DNA from 3 places in the Kitasatospora sp. MAP12-44 genome. Region 1 is predicted to be linked to each of the others. Evidence: riboswitches for the same ligand, from Rfam matches in the RefSeq annotation. Region 1 holds a riboswitch; each other region holds the start of a gene.
The links. A riboswitch is a leader RNA that binds a small molecule or an ion and turns the genes downstream of it on or off. The one in region 1 is predicted to bind cyclic di-AMP.

Region 1 (2,167 bases):
GCTACCGCAACCTTGCCGGGCTGAACGCGCTGGGTCTGCCGATGCCGCAGGAACTCGCCGGGGACTTCCCCGCCTTCGAGGCCGCCGTGGAGGCGGAGGCCCTGCGGCTGTACGGCGAGTGGACCGTCCCCGGCCTGCCGGCCCTGCTGCTGGCCGAGTACCGGGACCTGGCCCCGGAACCCGGTTCGAGCGAGATCGACAGCTACCTGATCGAGCAGGGCTACACCGAGCAGGACTTCACGGAGCAGGGCTTCACGGAGTGACGCCGCGCTCCTGAAGCCAGGCCCGCGGGTCGACCGGGGCGCCGCCGCCGGGCCGGATCTCCAGGTGCAGGTGCGGGCCGCTCACACCGGCCGTGTTGCCGGTGGCCCCGACCTTGCCGAGCACCTCGCCCGGGGCCACCGGGCCGGCGGCGACGGCGATCGAGGAGAGGTGGCAGTACCAGACCTCGGTGCCGTCCGGCAGGCTCTGGATCACCCGGTAGCCGTACGAGCCCGACCAGCCGGCCGAGGTGACGGTGCCGGCGCCGAGCGCGGTCACCGGGGTGCCGGTGGCGGCGGCGAAGTCGAGGCCGGTCTGCAGGTGCGCCCAGTGCGAGCCGGCCTGGCCGGACTGCGCGCCGAGCGTGTACTTGCCGATGGGGAGGGTCAACTCGCCCTGGCCGACCGGCTGGACGGCGGTCACGGGCTGCACGGGCTGCACGGCGGCGACTGGCTGGACGGCTGCGGCCCGCTGCTCGGCGGCGGCGCGCTCCTCGGCGGCGGCCTGTTCGGCCGCCGCGCGGGCGGCGGCCTCGGCCTGCGCGGCACGCTTGGCGGCGGCCTCCTGCGCGGCCTCCAGACGGGCGCTCTCCTCGGCGGCGGTCCGGCGGCTGTCGGCCTGGTGCTGGATCCGGGCGGCGAGCGCGAGGCCCGGGTCGGCCGCGCTGTCGCCGGCCGTGGCGAAAGCGCTGTCCGCAGCATCGTCGGCGGAGACGGACGGCGCCGGGGCGGGCGGCGCGGCTGCGGCGGCCGCGGTGGCGGAGAGGCCGGTGGCGCCGAGCGCGGCCGCCATCGCGGTGACCCCGAGGACGGGCCCACCAGCCCTGGACTGCTTGGGGATCCGGTGCCGGGCCGCCTCGTCGGGAAGGCCGGCGGGGTCGAGCAGCTGGGTACGGCTCTGCTGGGAGTGCGACGACGCCACGGGGGCGCGCTCCTTTCCTTCCTTCTCGCCTACCGGGTTAGCTGACGGGTTCGGAGCAGGAAGGTCTCCTACGGTCCGGCCGGGGCCGGTCCGATTCACCCCAAGGAACGATTGGTTCCCCGGCTCCCGGACGTCGCCCGAGGGCTCGGTCCTGAGGATTTGGCGACGGCGCACGGTGCCGATCGGATACGGCGTTGCCGACCGCGCTGCGTTATCAAACGTTAATCCTAGGAGGCTCTGATTCCAAGCTGCTTGGCCGGAATTGTCACACGCATCCAAGACCAAACGGTTGGTTTGTCGCGCATATCCGATTCGCCGCTACGCTGCGTGACAAAAACGCGTACTTAGGTGCAGCACAACAGAGTTGGCGATCCTTCAGCTATGACCACCTCGATTCAGCCACGGACGACCCTCTTGACGGCTAAGGCTATTAGCCTTAGCTTTGTGGTTGTCGGCAGCGCCCCTCGGCGCCCAACCAACCAGCCGGCCGCAGCCCGCAGGAGGACCGCCATGAACAGCACCTTCGCACCGCAGACCCAGTACCTCGACCTCCCCGGCGGCCGGATCGCCTTCGACGACTCCCTCGGCGAAGGCGTCCCGGTCGTCCTCATCCCCGGGATGCTCGAACCGCGGACCGCCTACCGGCGCCTGCGCCCGCTGCTCACCGCCGCCGGCCACCGGGTGATCACCATGGACCTGCGCGGCTTCGGCGAGTCCTCGATCACCTGGGACGACTACTCCCCCACCGCGATCGCCGGCGACGCCCTGGCACTGCTCGACCACCTGGGCATCGAGCGCGCGGTACTGGCCGGCAACTCCTACACCGGCGCCAGCGTGGTCAAGTTGGCCGGCACCGCCCCCGAGCGGGTGGCCGGCATCGTCCTGCTGGACGCCTTCGTGGAGAACCTCCCGACGAACGGCGTGCAGCGCGCCATGCTGAAGGCCCTCGGCGCGCTGATGGTGCACGTCCCCGCCTTCTGGGGGC
Region 2 (2,167 bases), 2.3 Mb from region 1:
GGTTGACGTGGTTGGTCAGCTCCAGCAGGTTCGGGTTGTCCGGGTGGTACTCGAAGGAGTCGACCTCGTTGCCACCGTTCTGCCAGGTCCACAGCGCGGGCCAGGCGCCGGAGCCGGTCGGCAGCTGGACCCGGGTCTCGGCGTAGTCGCCGGTCTTGACCTTGAAGCCCTCAGCGGTGCCCTCGGTGGTGAGCAGCCCGGTGGTCCAGGCCTGCTTGCCGTTCTCCAGGATGTGGCTGCTGGGCTGGGCGGTGAAGGTGGCCACACCGTTCGCCGTCTGCACGTCGGACGGGTCCAGCCAGTCGAGCTTGTTGTCGTCCGGGTTGTGGGTGCCGTACTTGTACGAGCTGGTGGTGGCCGACTGCCAGTGCGGGTCCTGGGCGAGCGGGGTGTTGAACTCGTCGGACCAGGTGAGGGTCTTGCCCGCGACGGGCGAGGCGGGCGCGGGCGCGGGGGTCGGCGCCGGAGCGGGCGTCGGGGTCGGGGTCGGCGCGGGCGCGGGGGCAGGCGTCGGGGCCGGGGCGGGCGCCGGCGCGGGCTTCGAACCGACGGTCAGGGTCTGCGTCGTCAGGTTGTGCCAGGTCCCGGCGATGTCCTGGTAGAAGCCGAACTCACTGTACGTACCGGTCGGGAACGTCCGGGCGGCGGTGGTCAGCGTCAGACCGCCGGGGCAGATCCGCGCGTTGGAGAGCGAGCCGGGGAAGTCGAGGTTGTTCCCGGCCGCGTCCCGCACGCCGACGCCCACCGTGCGCGCGGTGAAGCAGCTGGAGGAGTGCAGCGTGAGGGAGGCGGTGGTCGCGCTCCCGGCGGGTGCGGTGGTCGGGGTCAGCCGGTCCTGGGTGACGCTGAGCGCGCTCGCGGCCTGCGCCTGGACAGCCACCGGGACGGCCAGCAGGCCGACCACTCCGGCTATCGTGCCAAGGCGTGCGGGGGTACCAGAAAAGATCATGGGGTTCCTCTGCGACGCCTGCGGGGTGAGCTGTCGGGTTCGGGCCCTGAGAGGTCGGCCCGGCCGTCGACGGACGGCTTCACCCCGAGTCGCGGCCACGCGCGCACATGCGCAGGCGGGGTCGCGGCAACTGACCTGGTTCCCCCACTCCTGCCCATGCGGTGCCGTGGTGCCCGCCGGCGGGTGGGCAGGACTCGGCGTCCCGGCGGCAGGGCCCGCCAGAGGCGGACGGACTGCAGCCTAGGCAGACGGTCCGCATACGGACAAGGAGCTGTCGGAAAGCTCACACGGGCTTTACAACAGCCCCGGGAGCACGCTCAGCGCCGCTGCGCGGCCTCCCGCCAGAGCGTGGCCGCCGCAACCCGGCTGTGCACCCGCAGCTTGGCGTAGGCGTGCTCCAGGTGCTTGTCCACGGTCCGCTCGGAGACCTCCAGACGGCGGCCGATCTGCCGGTCCGTCAGGCCCGACGCGAGCAGGTCGAGCACCGCGGCCTCGCGTGCCGTGACCTCCGCCGGCAGCCGTACGGGCGGCGCGAGGCGGTCCAGCGCGTGGGTCAGCCGGGCCCGCAGCAGGGTGGCGCTCGCGAGGTCGGCGTCACCGAAGTCGGTGCCCGCGCGATTCACCACCAGGCAGACGGTCCGTCGCCCGCTGCGCGCCCAGCCGGCCGGGAAGGCCATCGCCAACTGGTACTCGACGCCCGCCGGGCACAGCGCCTCGGCGTAGGTGCCCAGTCGGTGGTACTCGGTGCGGGACTGCAGGTCGGAGCGGCGCAGCGGCACGCCGGTGCCGGTGTCGGTGTGCCGGAAGAGCGAGTCATCGCGCGCGTACCGGAAGAAGCCGGCCACCGCCTCGGGGCTGAACAGGTCGGCCGGCGCGGTGACCGGGTGGCGCCCGGTCGGCGTACGGGTCGACCAGGTGAGGCTGTCCCCCGGGACGGCCCCGAGCAGCGCCGGGAACAGCGCCGGAAGGAGCGTCTCCTCGTCGACGGCATCGAGCAGGAGGTCGATCACGGCGAAGATCCGCCGCAGACCCGCCTCCCCGGACGGAGCCACTCTTGGAGCGTGCTCCGTCCGGGGAGGCGGGTCAAGCCGGGCCCGACATTCCGGCTTACCTGCTGGCGGCGTACACCCGGTTCACCGGGCTCTCGGCGGCCAGCTTCCAGTGGTGCAGTCCGGCTTCGTCGGCGATCCGCCGCATGGCGCCCTCGCCGGCGTGGTT
Region 3 (2,167 bases), 3.4 Mb from region 1:
CGTTGCCCACGTAGATGCCGACGTGGTAGACGCCGGAGTCGGCGCCGTTGTTCGACCAGAAGAGCAGGTCGCCGGGCTGCAGCGCGTCCAGCGAGACGTGCGTGCTGGCGGCGGCCTGGTCGGCGGCCACGCGCGGGATGGAGATCCCGGCCTGGGCCAGCGCGGCCTGGGTCAGACCGGAGCAGTCCCAGCCGCCGTTGCCGGTGCCGCCGTAGATGTACGCCTGGCCGACCTTGGACTCGGCGAACGCGACCGCGGCGGCCATGCTGCCGGTGGCCGCCGGGGCGGGGGTCTTGGCGCTGGTGGTGGTCGCCGCGGTGGCGGGGGCCGGGGTCTGCGCCGGGGCGGTGGTGCCCGAGTTGTCCGAGTGGCCCCAGTTGCCGTGGCTCCACGAGGCGGTCGCGGTGGAGCCGCCGAGCGAGAGCTTCTGGCCCGGGTAGATGGTGTCGGGGCCGTGCGTCAGGACCGACTTGTTGAGCTCGTAGAGGTGCTCCCAGCCGCCCTGGACGTCGTGGCTCTGGGCGATGCTGGAGAGCCAGTCGCCGGCCGCCACGGTGTAGCTGCTGTCGGCGCCCGCAGCGGCGTCCTGGTGCCAGCCGGAGTGCTGCGAGGCGGTGTTCTGGCCGGAGGCGGCCGGAGCGGCGGTGGCGGGGGCCGGAGCGGCCGGGGCCGGGGTCGCGGCGGCCGGCGCGGACGTCCCGGTGTTGATGGCGGGGGCCGGGCCGCCGGCGGTCAGGCCGGCCTGGATCGAGCAGACCGGCCAGGCGCCGGGGCCCTGAGAGGCCAGCACCTTCTCGGCGACGGCGATCTGCTGGTCCTTCGTCGCCTGGTTCGCCTCGGGGGCGTACTGGGTGCCACCGAAGGCGGCCCAGGTGGAGGACGTGAACTGGAGGCCGCCGTAGAAGCCGTTGCCCGTGTTGATGCTCCAGTCGCCGCTGCTCTCGCACTGGGCGACCTTGTCCCAGGTGGAGACGGTCGCGGCGGAGGCGGTGGTGGCGGTGATGCACGGGAGGCTGAGACCGAGGCCGACCAGGCCGGTGGCGGCGATGACGCGGCGGGTACGGGTCGAGCTCTTCGAACTGGTGATGGGCAGCATGAAGTCGCGTTCCTCTCCTACGCCTACGAGGTGAGCTGTCGGATTCGGGCTGGAGTTGCCCGGCCGTGCTGAGCACGGCTTCACCCCTAGCTCCGGGTGTCTCGGTCCGAGGACCGTTCCCGGGGCGGCTTACCTGGTTCCCCCGCTCCTGCCGTGGTGCTTGTTGTGCGGTGCCAGCGGGCCCGGTGGCAGGATTCGGCGTCCGGATTGCTGGGTCCGTGTGACCACGAACGGGAGCACGTTAGACAGACTTAAGTTGAAACCGCAAACACCTGTGACACCGGTCACACCAGTCCCAGTGGCCCCTCAAGATCACCCCGGGAGATCAACTGACAGGGCGTCGGTGTCCAGGGTGGGGGCGGATGCTCCGATGGCGAACAATCAGGCGTTCGAGTAAGGGAATTGCCGGTGGTTCAGCTCGGTCGACAGCTGACATCGTGTCCGGCCGGGGGAGTGGCTGACCCGGAATCGGGAGTGCGGCGCCGACCGGCCGAGCGGCCGCGGACGGGACCAAAGACCCCCCGGCCGAAGGTCACGCCGAGGTCACGCCCGGGTCGCCCTGACGCCCCGCCGGGGGTGCGGACATGCCTGTGGGCCGGTCCTCCGTCGCGCGGATGACCGACCCACAGTTCTTACGGGGCGAAAGATTCTGTCCCTTTCGCCCCACTTGACCCCTATGCCCTACTCGCCCTGCTGTTCCTGCCAGTCCTGCTGCTCCTGCTGCTGGTTCCGCTGCTCCTGGGCCGCTTCGGCCTCGGCCGCAGCCGTCCCGACCGCGCCGAGGTAGCCGGCGGCCACCAGCTGACCGATGGTCGGGTAGCCGCCCAGCGCCTCGGCGCTCGGGCAGCCGGTCTCCTCGCCGGCCGCGCGCAGCAGTTCGGCGTCCACCTCCGGGCCGATCACCAGCGCGGCCAGGGCGGGGCGCTGCGAGCCGGTGGCCCGCAGGTGCTCGACCGCCGCGGCCACCGCGCCGGGGACGTCCAGGGCGGCCGCCACCACGGGCACCGCGAGGCGGGCGGCCAGCAGCACACCGGTGATCTCGGCCGCCGCGGCCGCCTCCTCGCCGCCGGC

Region 2: another riboswitch for cyclic di-AMP. It lies ahead of P3T34_RS31775 (family 16 glycosylhydrolase); the one in region 1 lies ahead of P3T34_RS22065 (M23 family metallopeptidase).
Region 3: another riboswitch for cyclic di-AMP. It lies ahead of P3T34_RS06665 (transglycosylase family protein); the one in region 1 lies ahead of P3T34_RS22065 (M23 family metallopeptidase).

The regions. Positions count from the first base shown of each region.
Region 1 covers NZ_JARZAE010000004.1:4,714,391-4,716,557, reverse strand. The annotation lists gene P3T34_RS22070 (hypothetical protein) at 1-263, shown strand, start outside; gene P3T34_RS22065 (M23 family metallopeptidase) at 253-1,182, opposite strand; cyclic di-AMP (ydaO/yuaA leader) riboswitch at 1,194-1,357, opposite strand; gene P3T34_RS22060 (alpha/beta hydrolase) at 1,693-2,167, shown strand, end outside.
Region 2 covers NZ_JARZAE010000004.1:6,974,463-6,976,629, reverse strand. The annotation lists gene P3T34_RS31775 (family 16 glycosylhydrolase) at 1-949, opposite strand, end outside; cyclic di-AMP (ydaO/yuaA leader) riboswitch at 954-1,067, opposite strand; gene P3T34_RS31770 (LuxR C-terminal-related transcriptional regulator) at 1,267-2,001, opposite strand; gene P3T34_RS31765 (class I SAM-dependent methyltransferase) at 2,057-2,167, opposite strand, start outside.
Region 3 covers NZ_JARZAE010000004.1:1,333,822-1,335,988, reverse strand. The annotation lists gene P3T34_RS06665 (transglycosylase family protein) at 1-1,096, opposite strand, end outside; cyclic di-AMP (ydaO/yuaA leader) riboswitch at 1,104-1,307, opposite strand; gene P3T34_RS06660 (hypothetical protein) at 1,778-2,167, opposite strand, start outside.